Regions from separate parts of the Bacillus sp. C-3-6 genome, predicted to be linked through region 2. Evidence: riboswitches for the same ligand, from Rfam matches in the RefSeq annotation. Region 2 holds a riboswitch; each other region holds the start of a gene.

Evidence for each region. Region 2 has a riboswitch for S-adenosylmethionine ahead of ACW0JX_RS01795 (methionine ABC transporter ATP-binding protein). Riboswitches for the same ligand answer to the same signal wherever they lie in the genome.
Region 1: it holds a riboswitch for S-adenosylmethionine, as region 2 does, so the genes downstream of both, ACW0JX_RS15470 (M20 family metallopeptidase) here and ACW0JX_RS01795 (methionine ABC transporter ATP-binding protein) in region 2, are expected to answer to the same signal.
Region 3: it holds a riboswitch for S-adenosylmethionine, as region 2 does, so the genes downstream of both, ACW0JX_RS01060 (ABC transporter permease) here and ACW0JX_RS01795 (methionine ABC transporter ATP-binding protein) in region 2, are expected to answer to the same signal.

The regions. Positions count from the first base shown of each region.
Region 1 covers NZ_CM137247.1:2,999,943-3,007,434, forward strand. The annotation lists gene ACW0JX_RS15460 (SDR family oxidoreductase) at 74-838, opposite strand; gene ACW0JX_RS15465 (Lrp/AsnC family transcriptional regulator) at 1,008-1,448, shown strand; gene ACW0JX_RS15470 (M20 family metallopeptidase) at 1,615-2,820, opposite strand; SAM riboswitch class I at 2,909-3,010, opposite strand; gene ACW0JX_RS15475 (AAA domain-containing protein) at 3,087-5,396, opposite strand; gene ACW0JX_RS15480 (VOC family protein) at 5,508-5,900, shown strand; gene ACW0JX_RS15485 (hypothetical protein) at 6,623-6,955, shown strand; partial or broken gene ACW0JX_RS15490 (histidine phosphatase family protein) at 7,090-7,248, opposite strand.
Region 2 covers NZ_CM137247.1:329,320-336,811, forward strand. The annotation lists gene ACW0JX_RS01775 (CamS family sex pheromone protein) at 1-722, shown strand, start outside; gene ACW0JX_RS01780 (TSUP family transporter) at 819-1,589, shown strand; gene pruA (L-glutamate gamma-semialdehyde dehydrogenase) at 1,742-3,289, shown strand; gene ACW0JX_RS01790 (cysteine hydrolase family protein) at 3,560-4,105, opposite strand; SAM riboswitch class I at 4,348-4,453, shown strand; gene ACW0JX_RS01795 (methionine ABC transporter ATP-binding protein) at 4,577-5,596, shown strand; gene ACW0JX_RS01800 (methionine ABC transporter permease) at 5,586-6,251, shown strand; gene ACW0JX_RS01805 (MetQ/NlpA family ABC transporter substrate-binding protein) at 6,273-7,127, shown strand; gene ACW0JX_RS01810 (HXXEE domain-containing protein) at 7,292-7,492, opposite strand, start outside.
Region 3 covers NZ_CM137247.1:178,649-186,140, forward strand. The annotation lists gene ACW0JX_RS01035 (DUF3981 domain-containing protein) at 1-1,059, shown strand, start outside; gene ACW0JX_RS01040 (multidrug effflux MFS transporter) at 1,178-2,437, shown strand; gene ACW0JX_RS01045 (hypothetical protein) at 2,471-2,917, opposite strand; gene ACW0JX_RS01050 (hypothetical protein) at 3,192-3,695, shown strand; gene ACW0JX_RS01055 (DUF3951 domain-containing protein) at 3,712-3,927, opposite strand; SAM riboswitch class I at 4,097-4,202, shown strand; gene ACW0JX_RS01060 (ABC transporter permease) at 4,339-5,256, shown strand; gene ACW0JX_RS01065 (ABC transporter permease) at 5,274-6,278, shown strand; gene ACW0JX_RS01070 (ABC transporter ATP-binding protein) at 6,235-7,245, shown strand; gene ACW0JX_RS01075 (ABC transporter ATP-binding protein) at 7,242-7,492, shown strand, end outside.

The DNA of each region.
Region 1 (7,492 bases), 2.6 Mb from region 2:
CTAGTTATGAAACAAGGATCGTTTCATAACTAGTAATTTACTTGATTATCTTGATAGGTATGGAGTAGTGCCCCTATAAACAAAACCCACCAGAAACATCTAAAATCTGCCCCGTTACCCAGCGGCTATCAGAAGAAGCAAGGAATGCTACTGCATCTGCAATATCTTCAACTTGCCCTATTCGCCCGAACACAGATGAGTTTGTAGCAAAATTTCGTATTTCTGGATTATCTAGCAATTTTGCATTGATATCTGTCTTCGTATATCCAGGCATAATTGTATTCACTGTTATACCTCTTTCTCCAAGGTGTTTAGCTAGAGGCAGTGTCATCGTATTAAGCGCACCTTTACTTAAGCCGTATGCAATTGAGCCTGTAAAACCAAGCCTTACTTCAGCTGATGAAATGTTAATAATGCGACCCTCTGCTCGTATTAATGGTAATGTTTGCTGAATTAAAAAGAATGGTGCTTTAATATTCACAGACATAATTTCATCAAAAACTTCTTCTGTCGTATTTTCAATCGTTCCTTGTGTACCTATCCCTGCATTGTTTACTAAAATATCAATCTCTGATGTACCAACTTTTATTTGTAATTCATTCTTTAACTGTTTTACTAGCTTTTTGACACCATCAATTGAATTGAGTTCAGCTTCAATTAAGAACGCTTTTCCTCCATTAGATTCAATCTCACTAATCGTTTCATCTGCAGCTGTTTTATTTCGGCCGTAGTGAATCGCAACTAATGCTCCATCTTTCGCCAATCTCATCGCAATCGCACGGCCAATTCCGCGACTCGCTCCTGTTACTAACGCTACTTTTCCATCAAGATTCTTCATTTTTTCCATCCTTCCTAAATTTCCGTTTGATAAAAACCTATACTTATATTTTCATGTAAACACCAATCATTTTAAATATAGATTTATAGGTAATTTAGTCCATTCGCTTATGATATTATAGTTATAATTCGTAATTTACTTTAGAAAACAAAAATAAGGAGGCTACACAATGCAAAACGCCGTAAAACTGGATGAAATCGATCATAAAATTATGAACTTGTTGTATGAAAATGCGAGAATTTCTGTTTCAGAAATAGGACGAATTATATCCATGACGCAACCTGCTGTAAAAGAACGTATTAACAAGCTTGAAGATCAAGGAGTTATAGCGGCTTATCGAACGAAATTTGAGCCTGCAAAAATTAATAAAAACATTCAAGCATTCATCATGTTTAAAACGAGCCAATGCTCTGATTTTATCCAGTATTGTAATGCAGCTCCTGAAGTAACAGATTTATTTCGAATTAGTGGGGAATTTAATTATATGATGAAGGTCATGAGCGATTCGATGGATTCCCTCGCTGCATTTTTAGACTCCTTAATGCAATTTGGCTTGTCATCTCCTTTAATAGTATTAAAGAGTGAATTTGAGGAGAAATTGTCGTTTTGATAAAGGGATACGTATTATCCTCACTAACAGTAAAAGTTTCTCTTTCTTGAGAAAAACCAACAAAATCAATGACTAGTAAACAAAAAAGAACATTGATATTTCAATGTTCTTTTTGTATCTCTACTTATTAATTAGATTACTCTTTGAAAAGAGCACTTTAATCCCCTTACCCTTGATTCCTCTGCGCCTCTCTAAACTCCTCCTTCACCTTCTCTAACAACCCTTCTTCCGTAATTAATCGATACGCCGTATTTGCTAATGCTTTTGCCGATGTAATTAATGCTTTATCTCCAAGTTCTGAACGTGCTGCTTCTCTAAATTCATTCGTATGTGCAATTAAATCATCTGGTCCGATTTTAATGTACGGATGAATTGTCGGTACGACTTGACTTACGTTTCCTGCGTCGGTTGAACCGATCCCTACTCTTTCTTTACGATTTACATCTTCACCTAATAGTTCTAGTTCTTCCGCTACGATATCGTTATATGTTTTTGTTACGAGTAATTCATCGATTTCATTTTGGAATTGATGAATTTTTACTTTTGTACCTGTTGCTAACGCTGCTCCCTCAGCAATGTTTTTTACTTTTTCTGTTACTTCTGCACATCTTTTTCGCGTTGCTGCGCGGATGAAGAATCTTGCTGCGGCATAGTCAGGAATAATATTAGGTGCTTTTCCTCCCTCTGTAATGACGCCATGAATTCTCACGTCTGACGGAAGTTGTTGGCGAAGTGCATTAATACCGTTATAAAGCTGAATAACCGCATCTAATGCGTTAATCCCTTCTTCTGGCGAAGCTGCAGCGTGAGCTGTTTTTCCGTAAAAATGAAAATCAAGTGGATCGACTGCTAGTGAAGGACTCGTTGTCGCTGTTTTTCCGCTCGGATGAATCATAAGCGCCGCATCAATGTCTTTAAATAAACCTGCCTTTACATAACTTGATTTCGCGCTACCATTTGGCCCGCCTTCTTCTGCTGGCGTACCAAACACAACAACTTCCCCGCCAATTTCTTCAAGCGTTTCTGATAATGCAATTGCTGCTGCAACACTAATTGTGCCGATTAAATTGTGACCACACGCATGGCCTAGTCCTGGTAAAGCGTCGTACTCCGCTAAAAATGCGATTGCTGGTCCTTGTTTTCCAGAGCTTTTTCGCGCGATAAATCCCGTTTCATGTCCAGCTATATTGTGCTGCAACTGAAATCCTGCACTGCCTAGCAATAAACTTAACGTTCTAGATGCATAAAACTCTTGGTTACCAATCTCTGGATTCGCATGAATATCATGACTTGTTTCTATGTACTTTTCCTTATTTCTTTCGATACTCTCTTCAATTGTTTTTCTTTGTGACGTTACTCCTGTCGCTCCCATTGTTCTTCCTCCTTTTATTTTCACGTAAAAAAGCCTCTTTCTAAAAGATAGAAAGAGGCTTCTGTATATACAGTCAAAATGAGCTTCTTTCTTATCTTTCAAGTTACCTTGCTGGAATTGGCACAGTATTCATAACGAATCCGCTGCCGAGGTATCATAGGGCCAGTCCCTCCACCTCTCGTGATAAGAATTTTCATAAAATTATATTAAATTATTTTTTATTCTAAGTTCATTCCAAGTAAAAGTCAAGGAATTCCTATCCGAATTTACCGAATATCTAAAAATCCTTTTAATACACCAATTGTTTCTGGTGCTTGCAGTCTTGCACATACGTACGGAAATTCCGTGCTACCTTCAAATATCATTTGAGATGTGAGCGGTGCGCCTGCCCAGAAGATTTCATCATCAATTACGATAAACGGGAATGCTTTATTTTGTCTTTGTAACTTTACATTTTTCAGTGGAACTGGTCCATCACTATAAACTGTTATCTGTGCATTTGTACGCATTAACGCTTGCCATACTCGCTTATCCACTTGTTTTGTACTTGGAAGTGAAATAATAATTTTTCGTTTTGCGGCTAGAATATCTTTTAATAGCCCTTTCGGCTCTTCAAGATTCATTTCCATAAACCAGCGTAAACGTTTCGAAATTTTCCGTTCCCACAATTGTCTTGATGTCGTGCGATCATACACATCTCCATGACGTTCTATATGAGCTGTTAATTGCGATAACGCTTGTTTTCTAGAAAGATTTTTACGCATATAATGGCAATCTGATAATTGAATGAACTTCCCTCTCGCCCTTGTCACTGCTACATTGACGAGGCGATGGTTTTTGTGATCAAAGAATAATACGCCAGGTCGTTCCTGCGGATAACTGTCAACTGTATCAAAGATCATCATATCTCTTTCAGAACCTTGGAACTTATGAACTGTCGCCGCTAAAACTGGTATGTTTTGATATTTCGTTCTCTGCAACATTTCTCTAATACACGTCGATAAAAAGCGAGACTGCGCCCTGTAAGGCGTCACAACACCAATGGATTGAACACCGTCTAACAGTCCGATCAACATCATTTGCATCGCTACTAAACCAGACATAATGTTAAAACGTGAACCAGAAGCAGCGTCTTTTAACGAAAAGGCTCCCATTTGACTCGTATCAAATAAAACGCTCGCCTCATTTGCGAACGGTTGCAATCGCGCAAGTTCTTTACGTTCTGAAACAGACGGATGGTCATAAACTCTATTTTTATAAATAAATGAGTTTGTAAACTTAGATATATCCGCATGCATACGTCTTTGTTCCTGCAGCATAAACAGGTTCGGATGTGCTTCTAATTTATTAACAGACTCAACAATCCCAGCATGGTAAAACATATCTTCCCCAAGCCATTTGCGAACGAGTTCATGGTTCGCCATCGCAATTGGAGGTAATTGTAAAAAATCACCGCAAACGACGATACGTTTTCCAAGTGAAGCAGCTAATGCGATTTGCGGAACGAACGCCATACTCACTTCATCTACGACAACTAAATCGAATGTACGCTCATAAATAAGTGAATCAATGGCACATTTCGATAAAGTTGCACCAATTACTTTCGCATTTTCAATATACTCTTTTTCTACTTCTTTAATTTTAGCCTTTTGCTTTCGAAGATCACTTTCAATCTCTTGTATACGCTTCTTATCAGCAGATGTTGCTTTATACGATAAGATTTTTTCACGAAGATCTTGTCGTGTCTCTTCTAAATAGAGTCTTTCCTCACCCCAAGATCCGTTCGTCGTTTCAACTAACTTAGATGCAAGTAACGTTTCATGATTTCGTATATGTTCATGCTGACTATAACCGTAACGAACAATTTCGCCAGGCGTCCATTTCTTTTTCTTTTCAATTTGCTTCGTTACTTCACTCATTAATACGTCTACTGCCGCGTTACTATGAGCTAACACAAGTACCGATTTTCCTTTTTGATAATGAGCCGAAATAATACGTGATAAATTGTAAGACTTCCCTGTTCCCGGCGGTCCCCATACGTACGTTGTCGGATTATAAAACGAACGATATGCCAGTTCATTTTTCGGATTTTTCATCTTCTCAATATGTTTCGGACTGCTCGTCCCATCAACAAGACGCTTTATACGATTACGTTTCAGCTTATCTTTACGTGCTTCTTTCAATCGCTCTTGCAGTTGCTCTAAAAGTTGCCACGGTTCACTGTATAAAACCGCTTCTCTTATTTCACCTTGTATATAATCATTTAATTTCAGTTCTATTTCTAATCCATGTACAGATAATACTTCTCCTGTCGCTTCCTCACCATCGAACTCAATTCGAATTGGTGAACCTTCAGGTAAGCTTACTTCCGAAATAAGCTGAAATATATACACTGTATTCTCATAATCTGTATATAAAAAACGACCGTTCATGATAGAAATTTTACTACCACCTATCGTTTTCCAATGTTTAATTTCATATGCTAATGCATAATGCCACTCTTTCATCGTTTCTGATAATGAAGGAGTTTGAGTAGTTGTATTCATCGTATAATCTCCTTCCTTCTCCCCAAACATACTTTCTCACTATACCATACAACACGCTAAAATTTGTAAGGTTTTTATCTTGCTTATTTTCTTAATTTTCAATAATATATTGTATATAATTTTCAGAAAGAAGGAATCTACATGCCAGTTAGAAGAATTGAACACGTAGGACTTATGGTTGCAAACTTAGAAGCATCTATCTCATTTTATGAAGAAGTAGTCGGCTTACAGCTCCTTAAACGTATGGGGCACCCGAATCCAGATTTAAAACTCGCTTTTTTAGGTGTGGAAGAATCGAAAGAAACGATACTCGAACTCATTGAAGGCTACAATTCTTCCTTGCCAGCAGAAGGAAAAGTACATCACATTTGCTTTAAGGTAGATTCATTAGAGGATGAAATTGAAAGAATACAAAAACACGGCGTAACCTTTTTACTAGGAGAAGAAATCGAAACATTACCAGATGGAACACGTTACATATTCTTCGCTGGTCCTGATGGGGAGTGGATTGAGTTTTTTGAGACGGAGAGATAAAGGGAAACTTTAGTCAGCCCACAATAAACGGGATAATAACTTTATGATCCACATAAGGAGTAGAAACTGATGAATACAGTTTTTATTATCGTTTTTTGGTACTTATACTATTGATGTCATGGGGGTATTTTGCAATTCAAAAATGCTGTTTACTTATAGCAGTATCTTTTACGAATGCAAAAACAGCCAAAATACGCAAGCAGTTCCGCATAAAAACTTGCATATTTTAGGCTGTTTAATTGTACTCCTTATTTTGTTAAAGTTACCCGTCAATTCAATTCCAAAGACCTCAGCTGACGATTAACTCAAGTACCGATTTCGGATGACCCTCATGTGATGAAGTTCGTGTTCTGTATCCGCTACACTATCTGTAGCAAAAGTTGCTATCTCATTTTCTTCAACACTTGACAAGGTAACACCTTCTTTTCAAATTCAAAGAAAAGTTTTTATTTTTCAGCATAAAGCATTATAACTCAACTGTTTTCATACAAAATTTTATAAAAAAAAGAAAAGCGAGGATCCCTCATATCCCCGCTATATCAATGATGTATAAAATCCTATATAAGAGATACATAGACAAAAAACAAGAACCCCTGTACATACAAGGATTCTATGAAATTATTTGCTACCGATAATGGGGCGTTGTGTTCACTATATACGAATATCATATTCATCCAAAATTGCCCTTATTGATGGTACAATTAAAGTCTTGGAGGGGGATTATGGGAATTATTTTATATTTTGCATTTTATTTTGGAGTACTGTTTCTTATAATTGGTACTGCATTAGTTTTATTTATTATGGCTGCATTACCAAAAATCTGGAGTAAAAATCTATCATTCGTAATGATCGGTTTAGGGATAAATATACTTACTATTCCGTTGTCTTTTTTTATAGGTGGGATGGCAACAGATTCTCCTGATAGTACTAGGTTAGATTTTTGGAAAGGATTTTTCTTTATTCAAAAAATACCGCTCTTTTTACTGAGCTTTTTATTATTTTTAACTGTGGTGTTGTGGTTTATTCGTAAGAACAAGAAAAAAGTAAACATATAGAATTTCAAAACGACTTCCAATAACAAGAATTATGTAAATAAGCTGTCCATGTGGACAGCTTATTGTTTTTTTGCTTAGCGTGCAAAATTCGAGTCTTGTTGGCGGTACCCCATCGCTATCAAGCTAAGCTCATACAACATCAAAGTCATTACAGCTCCATGAGTGCCTAATACTACTTTCTGTCCTCGGTAGGTGTTTAATAATTCTTTTAAGACTTTTATAGCACGTTTCTGACAGTCGATATTAGACTCTCCTCACGTTAAAGCAAATTCGGGGTCTAAGTTAGGGTTTTTACTTCCAAAAATATCTTAGCGTATAAGGGGATAGGAAACAATTCCCGGTATTAGGGGCCACTCTGGGATGTGATTACAAATAAAAAAGAACTTTATTCAAGTCCCTTTAATCTACGATAAAGATCGACCTAACTTACACATGTAATTTGTCATATTTGTTTAAAAATCAAATATATATTCTCTACACCCCCCAGTTATCAGTAGGTCATGTATTTAAAAATCTAAAAAGGTCCTTTTAGATTTT
Region 2 (7,492 bases):
ATCCAATATATATTTCAAATATTTTAGAGCATGATTATTATGTGAAAAAAGGCGATAACAGCGAGGAACGTGTTGGTATGGTAGTTGGATTAGCAATGAATTCTGTTCAATATTTTAACGAAGAGCATGGTTATCCACGTGAAGCTGCAATCCCGGATGAAAAGATGTTAGCTGAAGGGAAAAAAATGGCGCAAGAAATTTTGAAAGTTATACATCAAAAACAACCTGATACAAAAAATATTCCGATAACATTTGCGATTTATCGCCAATCTCCAAAGTCTTCGCTCGTACCAGGTAACTTTGTTTCTTATGCAAATGTAGAAAAAGGTAGTGAAACGGTTGAAGATTGGAAACAAATTAATGAGAAATACTATTTGTTCCCATCAGAGCAAGCGAAAACAGATAATAAACGTGAAGATCTTGCAAGAGTATCCAACTTTAAGGCAAAACTAAGCGATTATTTCCAAGGCGACTATACAGCTGTTATTGGTACTGGTATGTATAGAGATGATGAATTAAGAGAAATGAAGCTTGATATTCCTGTCCAGTTTAATGGAAAAGCTGAAATAATTGGTTTTACACAATATGTGGCAGGGCTTGTTATGGAATACTTCCCGAATTATATGAAAGTACAAGTAACGATTAAATCTGTAGAACGCCCAGAAGCTATTATTATACGTGAAGCAAAACAAGATGAACCACTTGTGAAAATTTTAGATTAAATATGAAGGCTGTTCCTCTATGGAACAGCTTTTTTTCTTATGTAATTTTGTTATAATTTAAAATGTTGTAAATAATAGGGGTAAGGGGTAAAGTTCATGGAAGAATTAAGTTTTCAAGTCATTATTTTATTAATTGCATTCGGTTTTTTAGCAGCTTTTATTGATTCCGTTGTTGGAGGAGGAGGGTTAATTTCGCTTCCTGCGCTTATGTTTGTTGGCTTATCGCCAGCTTCGGCAATTGCAACGAATAAATTAGCAGCAACAATGGGGACGTTTACGAGTGCGATGTATTTCATTCGATCAGGAAAAGTTGATTTTAAAATTGTAGGAAAGTTAATCCCGTTAACTATTGTTGGAGCTGTTGCAGGTGCTTTAGTAGTAAAATTTATTCCATCGGATATTTTACGCCCATTAGTACTTGTAATGTTGGTATTTATTGCTATTTATATTATTGCAAAAAAGAATTGGGGAAGTGTGTCTACCTATAAGAAGATGACGCAAAGAAAAACATTAATATTTTTCTTTGTTATTTTAATGATAGGATTTTATGATGGATTTTTTGGACCAGGGACAGGGTCATTTTTAATTTTTGCATTTTTATTAATTGGTTTGGATTTTATTCAAGCGGCAGCATCTGGAAAACTTTTGAACTTTGTTAGTAATATTGTATCTTTAATTACTTTTTTATTTTTAGATATAATTCATTTTGAATACGGTATTATCATGGGATTATCAATGATCTTAGGTGCTTATTTGGGATCGAAGTTTGCGGTTCAAAAAGGCGTTGGATATGTAAGGACTTTATTTTTATTAGTTACTATATTATTGATCGGGAAAAATGTTTTGGAATATACTCATATTTTGTAGATTCATACGCATGTATGAATCTCTTTTTTTATTATATTTTAAAAATTTATTAATTTTTAAAATATAAGTCTAGGAATATTTGAATAAATCTAAATTATCGTGTAGAATAATGTTGTAAAATGTAAACGTTTTTCTAAGGGGAGGCTAAAAAAATGGTAGTAGCATACAAACATGAGCCATTTACAGATTTTTCAGTGGAGGCTAACAAATTAGCGTTTGAAGAAGGTTTAAAGAAAGTAGAATCTTATCTTGGACAAGACTATCCATTAATTATTGGGGGAGAAAAAATCACTACAGAAGACAAAATTGTTTCTGTAAACCCTGCAAATAAAGAGGAACTTGTTGGTCGTGTTTCAAAAGCAAGCCGTGAGTTAGCTGAAAAAGCAATGCAAGTAGCGGATGAAACATTCCAAACTTGGAGAAAATCAAAGCCAGAAATGCGTGCAGACATTTTATTCCGTGCTGCAGCAATCGTTCGTCGCAGAAAACATGAATTCTCTGCTATTCTTGTAAAAGAAGCAGGTAAGCCATGGAATGAGGCAGATGCTGATACAGCAGAAGCAATCGACTTTATGGAATATTATGGTCGTCAAATGTTAAAATTAAAAGACGGTATTCCAGTAGAAAGCCGTCCAATTGAATATAATCGTTTCTCTTACATTCCATTAGGAGTAGGTGTTATCATTTCTCCTTGGAACTTCCCATTCGCAATTATGGCAGGTATGACAACAGCTGCTTTAGTTTCTGGTAACACAGTATTACTAAAACCAGCTAGTACAACTCCTGTAGTAGCAGCGAAATTTATGGAAGTATTAGAAGAAGCTGGCTTACCAGCTGGCGTAGTAAACTTCGTTCCAGGTAATGGTTCTGAAGTTGGTGACTACTTAGTAGATCATCCTCGTACACGTTTCGTAAGCTTCACGGGATCTCGTGATGTAGGTATCCGTATCTATGAGCGTGCAGCGAAAGTAAACCCAGGCCAAATTTGGTTAAAACGCGTTATCGCTGAAATGGGCGGTAAAGATACAATCGTTGTTGATAAAGAAGCAGATCTTGAATTAGCAGCTAAGTCTATCGTTGCATCAGCATTCGGATTCTCAGGACAAAAATGTTCTGCATGTTCTCGTGCAGTAATCCACGAAGATGTATACGATCACGTATTAAATCGTGCTGTTGAATTAACAAAAGAATTAACAGTTGCTAACCCAGCAGTATTAGGTACAAACATGGGTCCTGTTAATGACCAAGCTGCATTCGATAAAGTAATGAGCTATGTTGCAATTGGTAAAGAAGAAGGTAGAATCTTAGCAGGTGGAGAAGGAGACGATTCTAAAGGCTGGTTCATCCAACCAACAATCGTTGCTGATGTTGCAGAAGATGCTCGCTTAATGAAAGAAGAAATCTTCGGACCAGTAGTAGCATTCTGTAAAGCAAAAGACTTCGATCATGCACTTGCAATTGCAAACAATACGGAATACGGTTTAACAGGTGCTGTTATTACTAACAACCGTGACCATATTGAAAAAGCACGTGAAGACTTCCACGTTGGTAACTTATACTTCAACCGTGGATGTACTGGTGCAATCGTAGGTTACCAACCATTCGGTGGCTTTAACATGTCTGGTACAGACTCTAAAGCTGGTGGACCTGATTACTTAGCACTTCACATGCAAGCAAAAACTACTTCTGAAACTTTATAAGAAATAGTAGAGGAGCTCTTCACAAAGTGTGAAGAGCTCCTTTTAAAATTGAAACCCCATATATTACCGTCGTTCGAAGAGAATGAGCTAAAACCTATTAATACCGGGATAAACATGTAAACAGAAATAAAATAATGAGAAAAGTTGACGTATTAGTCATATTTTTTAGTATTCATTTTGAGAATTTCCTGTATAATACAATTTGAAAGAAAATCTATGGTTCGACAAGGAACACTCCTTTCGGTTTTGCTCACTGAAAGGAGTGTTTTTTTATGTAGCTAAAAATTCTTTCGTGCTTATTACATTTGCATATACGCCATTTAAACTAGCTAAAATTGTATTGTGAATATAAACAGCTGGTATAGTAGCGTTCTTAAAAGAAAGGTCTTTTGTAGCACAAGCATCGTGTATAACGGTACATTGAAAACCAAAATCAAATGCAGCCCTTACTGTAGCATCAATACACATATGAGTCATCATCCCGCATACGACGACATGTTCAATGTCTAAACGCTGTAATTGCTCTAGAAGATTAGTTTCTCGGAAGCTATTTGGATAATGTTTGACTATAACTGTTTCTTCTCTAAGTGGACGTACGCTTTCGTGAATATGTACACCTTCTGTATTAGGTAGGAAAAAAGTAGCGTCATCTTTTATAGCTACGTGTTGGATATGAAAAATAGGTTCGCTGTTTGTTCTAAAGTGTTGTAATAACTGATTAGCATATTCGCTTGCTTCTACTGGATTACGCAATTCCATCTTTCCATTTGGAAAATAATCGTTTTGAATATCGACGAGTAAAAGAGCTGTTTTCATATATTTATCTGCCTCCGAGTTTCATATTCAAATAAATTTATTCAATTCGTAGAGAGGATTCTCCTGTTTAAAAATATGAGGAAGAAGAATTTTAAATAACCTTGAAAGTTACTATTTTCTCATGAATTTTCATCTAAAAATTTTAATAAAGGAATAATTAATATTTTTCTAAAAAATGTATTGACTCTTATTATTCTGAGTTCTATAATGAGAATTAATTAAATGACAATTAAATCGATACATTCTTATCCAGAGAGGTGGAGGGACTGGCCCTACGATACCTCAGCAACGGGTTTTTTAATACCGTGCTAACTCCAGCAAGCCATATAAAGGCTTGGAAGATGAGAAGATGTGAACGAGTACATATAAGTGCTCTCCTTCTTATCTTTATGGTTGATAAGAAGGAGAGCACTTTTTATTTTACCTCGAAAGCTCTACTTCAAGTTTTTACAGCATATAGGAGGGGAAAAAATGATTTCTTTTAACAATGTAAGTAAAGTGTATGAATCAGCTGGGCGATCTGTTCATGCGGTGGAGGATGTAACATTATCAGTTGAGAAAGGCGAAATTTTTGGCATTATCGGTTTTAGTGGCGCTGGAAAGAGTACATTATTACGCTTAGTAAATATGTTAGAGAGACCAACGTCAGGAACGATTGCAATAGATGATAAAGATATTACATCATTATCGACGAAAGAATTGCGCAAACTAAGACAAAGAATCGGAATGATTTTTCAAAGCTTTAATTTATTTAATTCAAGAACAGTGTTTGGGAATATTGCTTATCCATTAAAGTTAGCGAAATTGCCAAAGAACGAGATAAAGGAACGAGTGAATGAACTGCTGAAGTTTGTAGGGTTAGAAGATAAAGCAAACTATTATCCAGAACAGCTATCAGGGGGACAAAAACAACGTGTTGGTATTGCTAGAGCACTTGCGACATCGCCAGATATTCTTATATGTGATGAGGCAACATCAGCCTTAGATCCAGAAACGACGACAGAAATTCTAAACTTATTAAAGAAAGTAAATCGAGAATACAATTTAACAATCCTTCTTATTACACATGAAATGCATGTTGTGAAAGAAATTTGTCACCGTGTAGCTGTAATGGAGAAGGGAAAAGTTATTGAAGAAGGAAAACTGTTCGATGTTTTCACGCAACCAAAAACAAAGACGACTCAAAACTTTGTACGTTCTGTTATTAATGATCATTTACCAGAAAGTGTTCTAGCGAAAATTCAAAATGGTGGTCAAATTTATCGTCTAACATTTACTGGTGAGGAGACAGGACAGCCGGTACTATCATATATCGCAAAAAACTATAACGTCGATGTAAATGTACTGTACGGAAATATTATTGAACTTCAAAATGTGCTATTTGGAAATCTGCTTGTAGAATTGCAAGGTGAGCAGAGGGAAATTCAAAAAGCATTACAACATCTAAGACTGCAAGTGCAGCTGAAGGAGGTAGAAGCTCATGCGAGTTGATTGGAGTATATTTTGGCCGCGCATACTAGATGCGACGGGGGATACCCTCTTAATGGTAATTGTAACCCTTATATTCGCTACAATTCTGGGTATACCTCTAGGTTTACTTTTATATGTAACGAGAAAAGGGAACTTTTTAGAAAATAAATGGGTCTTTTCTATTCTTAACATCATAATTAATACAATTCGTCCGGTACCATTCATTATCTTTTTAGTAGCTTTAAGTCCACTAACGAGAAGCGTTATTGGAACGACGATTGGAACAGCAGCAGCAATTTTCCCGATGACGTTAGTCGCATCAATTGGTATTGCTAGAATGGTTGAAACAAATCTTGTTTCCGTTCCGAAAGGAGTAATTGAAGCAGCGCAAGCAATGGGCGCCTCGCCAATTAGAATTGTTTTTGAAATCCTTGTACCAGAAGCGTTAGCACCATTAATCTTAGGTGTCACATTTATGACAGTTGGTTTAATTGAATTTTCTGCAGTTGCTGGGCTTGTCGGTGGTGGCGGTCTTGGTGACTTGGCAATGACATATGGTTATCAACGTTTTGATACATCAGTTATGTTTGTAACGGTTGTTTTACTTATTATTCTCGTACAGATAGCTCAAAATTTAGGAAACTACTTTGCGAAAGTCTTGTTACGTAGATCATAAAAAGGAAGAGAGGAAAAGAAAATGAAGAAAATTTTAGCATTTGCATTATCAGCAATTGTAGGCGTCTCAGCATTAAGTGGCTGCTCAAGTGGAGACACGGGTGCAGGAGCGAAAGAAAAAGTAGTTCGCGTCGGTGTAACTGGAACGGATGGAGACGCTTGGGAAATTTTGAAGAAAAAAGCTGAAAAAGAAGGGATTAAGATTAAACTGGTGGAGTTCTCTGATTATACAACTCCAAATAAAGCTTTAGCTGATGGAGATATTGAATTAAACTCATTTCAGCATATTGCTTTCTTAGAGCAATTTAAAAAAGAGCATAAGTTAGATATTACAGCTGTTGGTACAACACAAATTGCGCCAATGGGTTTATACTCTGAAAAATATAAGAAGGCAAATGAAATTCCAGATGGTTCAGAAATTGCAATTCCAAACGATCCAACGAACCAAGCACGTGCATTAAAACTTCTTGATGCAGCTGGAGTATTAAAGCTTAAAAAAGATTTTGGCTTATTTGGAGATCCAAGCGGCATTGCTGAAAATCCGAAGAAGTTAAAAATCACGCCGGTTATCGCACAGCAAACACCTCGTGTGTTAAAAGATGTAGCGGCATCAGTTATTAATAACGGTGTTGCTGGTCAAGCTGGATTAGATCCAGCGAAGGATCCTATTTTCTTAGAAGATCCAAAGAATGAAAATGCGAAGCCATATATTAATATTTTTGCAGCTCGTACGAAAGATAAAGATGATCCAACACTGAAAAAAGTAATTGAATTATACCATTCAAAAGAAGTAACAGATGCAATTAAAAAAGAAACAAATGATGGTTCAATTTCAGTTGATCTTTCACTAGAGGAGCTTGAAAAAATCGTAAAATAATGATTGAGTTTAATGGACTAACAGAAGGAACCCCTCCGCTGTTAGTTCGTTCAACATATAAACTTAACAAACGAACCCTAATTCTGTACCTTCCAATTTTGTATAACGTAGAATCCAATGTTTGTTAAGTAGAGTAATGGACCAGGAGTTTTCCTGGTCTTTTTTTATGAATGAAAGTAGCTAGCGAACAGTAAGGTAATCCAAATTATAATGGGATAAGAAAATAAGCTGAAAAGGAGTGTAATTACGAATTGCTTTTGATGAATTAAGTGTTTTTTTGATAAAAAAAAGAAAATAGAAAAGAGAGTAATGAAAAATGCTGATATTACGCCGGGGTTATAGGAGCGATAAATGAAAAACAAAAT
Region 3 (7,492 bases), 150 kb from region 2:
AAACTGCACCTCGGTTATAAAATGAAATATGTGCCAAGCATGTTTTTTGGTAATAATTTAGAGCGTGTGGTAAGGCAAGCAGAACCAAATTTAATCTTTAAAGGAAAACCTAAATTTGAGGTTGATGATAAAGGAAAACCATATTATACAATGACGTATGGTGAATTTATTTCAGGAAGATCTGGATTTGAGGTAGAAGGTGTTGTCGTAATAGATGCACAAACAGGTGAAGTGAAAAGATATGATAAAGGAAAGGCACCTAAATTTGTTGATGGTGTATTAAATCATGAGACTGCATCTACGTTAAATACGTACTTTGGTAAATATATTCACGGATTTTGGAATACGAAATTCTCACAAACAGATATGAAAATTCCGACTGAGTGGGGAACGAAAGAAGGCGTGACCCCGATCTTTGGTAAAGATGGAACACTGTATTATTTTACAGACTTTACTTCTCCAAAAGAAGGAGTAGATTCAGCCCTAGGCTATTCATTAGTAGATGCACGCACAGGCAAGCTATATTACTATAATGGAAAAGAAGTGAAGGGGATTATGGATGGTTCAGCAGCTACAGAAGTAGTAGATAATTCCTTTAAGAGAGAGAAATGGCATGGGACAATGCCTGTCATTTATAACGTATACGGTAAACCAGCTTGGATTATTCCGGTTGTTGATGACGGAGGCCTAGTACGTGCACATACAGTTGTATATGCTGCTAATGCAAAAATATTTGCGACAGGTTCGACGCAGAAAGAAGCGCTTGAGAATTATAAAAACGTAATGAGCGGTAATGGTGATACCTTTAGACCAACCTCAACAGGAAAAGAAGCGCAAAAAGAAGGTATTGTACAACGTGTATATAAAGAGAAATCAGGTGAAAATACAATCGTGTACGTACTTTTAGAGAATGAACAGAAGGTATTTATGATACCAGTGAAGAAATTCCCGTATGCTATGTTTACAGAAGTAGGAGACCCAATTCAAATTACATATTTAGATACAGGAGAGACGATGGCCTCGGTATCTAAATTTACGAATAGCAATGTGAAAAAGTAAAGCGATAGAATTTCTATCGCTTTTTTTTACATTATGAAAGAGGAAAATGCGCTGTACTTGACGTATGTTTATGATGTAACTATAATTGTTACGATTCAGTGTGTATAGGAAAGGGTGAATTGAAAAAGTGAATGAAGTTAATCACGAAATATACAAACCTGTAAAGGCAAACAGGTTATGGATGATTCTTGTATTAGGAACACTTACGGCGATTGGGCCATTATCTATTGATATGTATTTGCCTTCATTACCGAAGTTAACGGATGATTTGCAAACAGGGGCATCCCTAGCGCAGCTTACATTAACAGCTTGTTTGCTTGGGCTGTCAGTAGGACAATTATTTGTTGGCTCAATTAGCGATATTTACGGAAGACGCAAACCACTTATTATTGCTCTTATTATTTATGTTGCTTCTTCTTTACTTTGTGCTGTTGCGCCATCTATTTGGACATTAGTATTATTGCGCTTCCTACAAGGAGCTTCAGGATCAGCCGGGATTGTTATATCACGTGCAATGGTACGTGATATGTACTCAGGTTCTGAAATGACGAAGTTTTTCTCACTGCTTATGTTAGTAAACGGAGCAGCACCTATTTTGGCACCGATTATTGGGGGGCAATTATTACAGTTTACAACGTGGCGCGGTGTTTTCATCGTTCTTGGAGCAATTAGCGTATTCATGTTAATCTCAGCTACTTTTGTATTGCGTGAAACATTACCTCCTGAAGAAAGAGAAACGGGTGGTTTGTCAGGGACTTTGGCGACGTACGGAAAATTGTTAAAGGACCGTCTGTTTATGGGATATGCATTGTCACAAGGATTAGTAACAGCGGCAATGTTTGCATACATTTCGGGCTCACCATTTGTGTTGCAGAACATATACGGAGCATCACCACAGCAATTTAGTTTATTCTTTGCGATTAACGGCATCGGTATTATTATTGCTAGTCAGGTAACGGGTCGTTTAGCGGGGAAAGTGAATGAGAAGACATTATTTGTTGCTGGTATTATTATCGCAGCTGTTGGTGGCCTATCTTTACTACTGACAATCGTACTAGGAATAGGTTTAATCGGTGTTTTATGTTCGTTATTCCTTGTTGTATCAAGTGTCGGGGTTGTATCAACAACTGGGTTCTCATTAGCGATGAGAAATCAGAAGCAAGCTGCAGGAACAGCGTCAGCTTTATTAGGCTTATTACAGTTCATTTCAGGAGCGCTTGTCGCTCCGCTAGTAGGTATTGGTGGGAGTAATACAGCGTTACCGATGGGTGTTGTTATTGCGCTTTGTGAAGTAGGAGCAGTATTATGTTATCTATTTATGGCCAGAAGAAGTGAGAAGCAGTTTGAACTGCAACAAAGACAAAATTTAGAGGCTTAACAAAAAAGAACTGATTCAAAGGGAATGTTTGAATCAGTTCTTTTTTTCATTTCTTTGAAATACCTCATACATATTATTCATGATCGTATCATATAAAACAGCAAGTTTATCCCACACCCAGCGATTACTATCGACTTCTTTTTCCCCACAGTCGATAATATCGGTATGGTCAGTAATTTTATACGCTTTTTTAACGATAATAGGAGCAATCTTCGGTATACGTGGGATTTCCTTTAAGGTATCTGCAAAGTTTCCAATGTAGACATGACCGATGATTTCGATTGTTAATGATTTATCCGATATATTTAGCACGGTATGAAATTGATTTGTATGTTGTTGTTTTAAATATTGAGCTAACTTAAATGGAGCATGCTTCTTCTTTAATACGCGGCGAAGGCTCTCTGTATTTTCGATATGAAGTGATTTTTCGCGAATAAGGACACGAATATCTTCTCCCATAAAAGGCATTGTGTTGTACATAGATGATTCTCCTTAAAACCTTACATATGTTTGCGTTATGCATATGTAAGTCTAGCATGGTTTGTTCTTTATGTGTGCTTACAGTTTTGTAAGGTGATGTAGTAAAGCATTGCAAAAGTTATTTGTATAAAGTGACGATACTGTGACAAACATGTTGGTATATATATTACGATGTTGTCTTAAGTGTAAAAAGTAGGGCGTTCTCGGTATAATAACAAGTGGAGATAAAAGAAACTATAATGAGTAATAGCTGTAGATAAAAGGAGAAGAAGAGATGAAGAAGGTTTTGGGTATTGCTGTAATGGGAAGTATGATCCTTCTAGTAGGATGTAATGGAAATAAAGATACGAAAGAACCGAAAGAAAAGGTAGAGCAATCTACTGAACAAACAGAAGAGATGAAAGAATACCTTGCAGTACATGAAAAATACGATATAAAAATGAATAAAGAAATTAATAAAGCACTGCAGTTATTTGAAGTGGCAAAAGAAAAGGGCGGTAAGGAAATAACGAATGCTACATATAAAGAAGACGTGCAAAAGGTAACAACGAGCATGTTAGAAGATATTGATCATATACGTAAAGAAATTCGTGTTCCGAAGTCGAAAGAGCAAGAACATGAGGTATATATTGGTTTCTTGAATGAATCAGAACAAGCGATGAAAAAATTACAGAAGTTAGCTAAAGAAGAAGATTCATCGTTGATTCGTGATATAGAAATTAATTTTGCAACAGCATCGACATACTATAAACGTTTTCAAGCAGAAACGAAAAAATAACCTTGCCTGTGCAGGGTTATTTTTTCTTCTTGCCATCTCCGTCTTCATCCTCAGATACTAATATTTTCTGTTCTTCGTGAAATTCGGAAATAGTTTGCCCGGTAATATTATCGAAAGGAGTATAAAAAGAAGTAATACGTTTCTTTTTAATAAAGAGTTTATAGGAGCCGATGATGACAAGTATAACGATTGTTAAGGGTAATCCTATAGTACCAAGAAGTAAGGGGTCCATCTTATAACTCCTTTAACATTATTTCTTTTTATTATAAGCCGAAAACTGTAATTTCGATAAATGAATTAAAAACTGATTTTTCTAAATTTATCCAATTTGATTGACTTTTCAATTTTTCAGAATTATAATTCGAAATATACAATTTGAACCAAATAATAATATAGCAATTTACTTATCCAGAGAGGTAGAGGGACTGGCCCTATGACACCTCAGCAGCGGGTTCTGTAATAGGAACACCGTGCTAATTCCAGCAAGCAAGTCTTGAAAGATAAGTGATGGGCCTTTGTTTGTTAAGCCTTGATCTTATTTTTTAAGATCAAGGCTTTTTGTATTCTAAAAAGAGAAAAGGAAGTAATGGAAAAAGTACATCCATAAAACAAAGTAAATTCATGCGTTTAGGGGGTTATTGAAGTGTATGTAATTAAAAAATTATCGGTTATGGTGTTTACACTATGGGTTATTACGACAGTGACATTTCTAATTATGCATATTATTCCGGGAGATCCATTTTCATCAGATGCAAAAATCTTTCCTGAAGAAGTGATCCAAAACATGAGAGCGAAGTATCACCTTGATGAACCGTTATGGAATCAATATGTTGCTTATTTAGACGGTGTAGTTCATTTTGATTTTGGTGAATCTGTTCAATCAACCGGGCAAGGTGTATCAGAAATTATAACAACTGGCTTTGGTCCATCAGCAATTATTGGTCTACAAGCACTTGTTATTTCATTGTTGGTAGGAATTGCGGCAGGGACATTTGCTGCTCTATATCATGGGAGAGTAATTGACTATAGTGTGAGTTTGCTCGCAATTCTAGGTATTTCTATTCCAAGTTTTATTTTAGCACCACTATTTATACAAGTATTTGCTATCCAATTTGAGTTTTTACCAGTAGCCTCTTGGGGAACATTCGAACATACGGTATTGCCATCCTTTGCATTAGCGTTAGGGCCAATTGCAGTTATTACAAGGTTTGTTCGTTCTAATATGATCGAAGTACTGCAGAGTGATTATATTAAGCTAGCAAGAGCAAAAGGTATACCAATTAAGAAGATTATTATAAGACATGCTCTTCGAAATGCGATTGTTCCAGTACTTACATTTGTGGGACCGTTAATGGCGGGACTTTTAACAGGGACTTTCGTTATTGAAAAAATCTTTTCAATTCCTGGCCTAGGAAAATATTTCGTAGATAGTATTTTTAACCGAGACTATCCGGTGATTATGGGAACAACGATTTTCTATAGTGCATTATTAATTGCTTGTATTTTCATTACAGATATTATTCACCGCATTGTTGATCCGCGTATTCGTTCTATTACATAAGGAGGGGGGATATTTAAATGGGAGCTTATGAAATTAATGAACAGTTATTAACGAAAGAAGAGAAAAAAGAATTAACGATAAATAAAAATCAGCAAACGATTAGCAGAAAGAAAGAAGTGTTTCGTAAGTTTATATCGAATCCAATCGCAGTTTTAGGAACAGTGACGTTATTGCTAATTATTGTTTTCTCGCTTATTGGCGAAAGTTTAACTTCATTTACTGCGAGTGAACAAGTAAAAGAGGCAACAAATTTACCGCCGAGTAGTGAACATTGGTTTGGAACAGATGATCTAGGGAGAGATATTTGGGCACGTACTTGGGCTGGTGGGAAGATTTCACTAACAGTTGGATTAGTAGCAGCTGCCCTCGATATAGGGCTTGGTGTACTGATTGGTGGATTTAGTGGATATGTGAGAGGGCGTAATCGCCTTGGAACGTTAATTGATGAGTGGATTATAAGAGGAATTGAAGTATTATACGGCATCCCATATTTATTAATTGTTATTTTACTATTAATTGTTATGAAACCAGGTCTTTTCACCATTATTATCGCCCTTGCATTAACGGGATGGATTGGAATGGCTCGTCTCATTCGAGCACAAGTATTGTCTTTAAAACAACGAGAGTTTGTTATTGCAGCAGAGCGATTAGGTACATCACATATGAAAATTATATATGGGCATTTAATTCCGAATTTAACAGGGATTATTATCGTAAATTTATCATTTACAATTCCAGCAGCTATTTTTTCAGAATCATTTTTAAGCTTTATAGGACTTGGAGTACAATCACCAGCGGCAAGTTGGGGGACGATGACGAATGATGCACTCGGGACATTATTGAGCGGAGAATGGTGGCAGCTATTTTTCCCGGCAATCATGATTGCACTCATTATGTTCGCATTTAATGCAATTGGTGATGGTTTGCAAGATGCGATTGATCCAAAAATCGTCAAACGGAATCGAAAGGAGAAAAAACATGGCACAAATCTTATCTTTAGAAAACGTAACGTTAGCCGTTGAAAAAGAGAATAGTAAGCAAGCGATTGTGAAACATGTTTCCTTTTCTATTAACGAAGGTGAAATAGTTGCACTTGTAGGAGAAAGTGGTTCAGGAAAAAGTGTCACAGCACAATCCATTATCGGCTTGAATCAAGAATCAATTCATATCGATGATGGAAATATAGCTTTCCAAGCAAAGGAATTAACGAATTTACAAGAGTCAGAATGGAATCAAATTCGCGGAAAAGATATTTCCTTTATATTTCAAGATCCGCTTTCATCTTTAAACCCAACGATGAAGGTAGGCAAACAAATTACAGAAGTAGTTTTGCAACATGAGAAAAAATCGAAAAGAGAAGCAAAGGAAATTGCGATTAACTTGTTAACAGATTTAGGGATACATGAAGCAGAGAAACGCTTTGAACAGTACCCACATCAATTAAGCGGAGGTATGAGGCAGCGTATTTGTTTAGCAATTGCGTTTGCTTGTCATCCAAAGCTTGTAATTGCAGACGAGCCGACAACAGCGTTAGATGTAACGATTCAGAAACAAATTATGGGGCTATTAAAAGAAAGAAAAGAAAAACAAAATACGAGTATTTTATTAATTACACATGATTTGGCACTTGTACGTGAAGTAGCTGATCGAGTAGTTGTTATGTATGGGGGACGTGTCGTTGAAAAAGGAACGATACAGGAGGTAATAGGTTCTCCTAAACATCCATATACGAAAAGTTTATTACAAGCAATTCCGAATATGGATGATTCCGAAAAGGTATTACGTGCTATAGAAGGAACGACACCTTCCATTGAAACATTAAATAGCTTTGGTTGTCCTTTTGTAAATCGTTGTCCAGTAGCGATAAAAGAATGTATTCATCGTTTTCCAGAGAGAACCACATATTCTAAGGAGCATAGTTCACATTGTTGGCAACATGTTCTAGAGCATAATAAAGCGAAATCAAAAGAGAAGGTGAATGCCTCATGACGACAGATTTAATTACTATAAAGCAAGTAACGAAAACGTATGGAAGTAAAAGTAAAGAAATCACAGCGTTAAAAGACATATCACTTTCTATTCCGAAAGGAACAACACTTGGCATTATTGGTGAAAGTGGTTCAGGAAAAACAACACTTGGTAAGCTCATAGCTGGGATTGAGAGCCCAACGTCTGGTGAAATTGATTATAACGGTCAAGTCGTTCACAAGTTGAAGGCAGCTCATAAACGTGATTT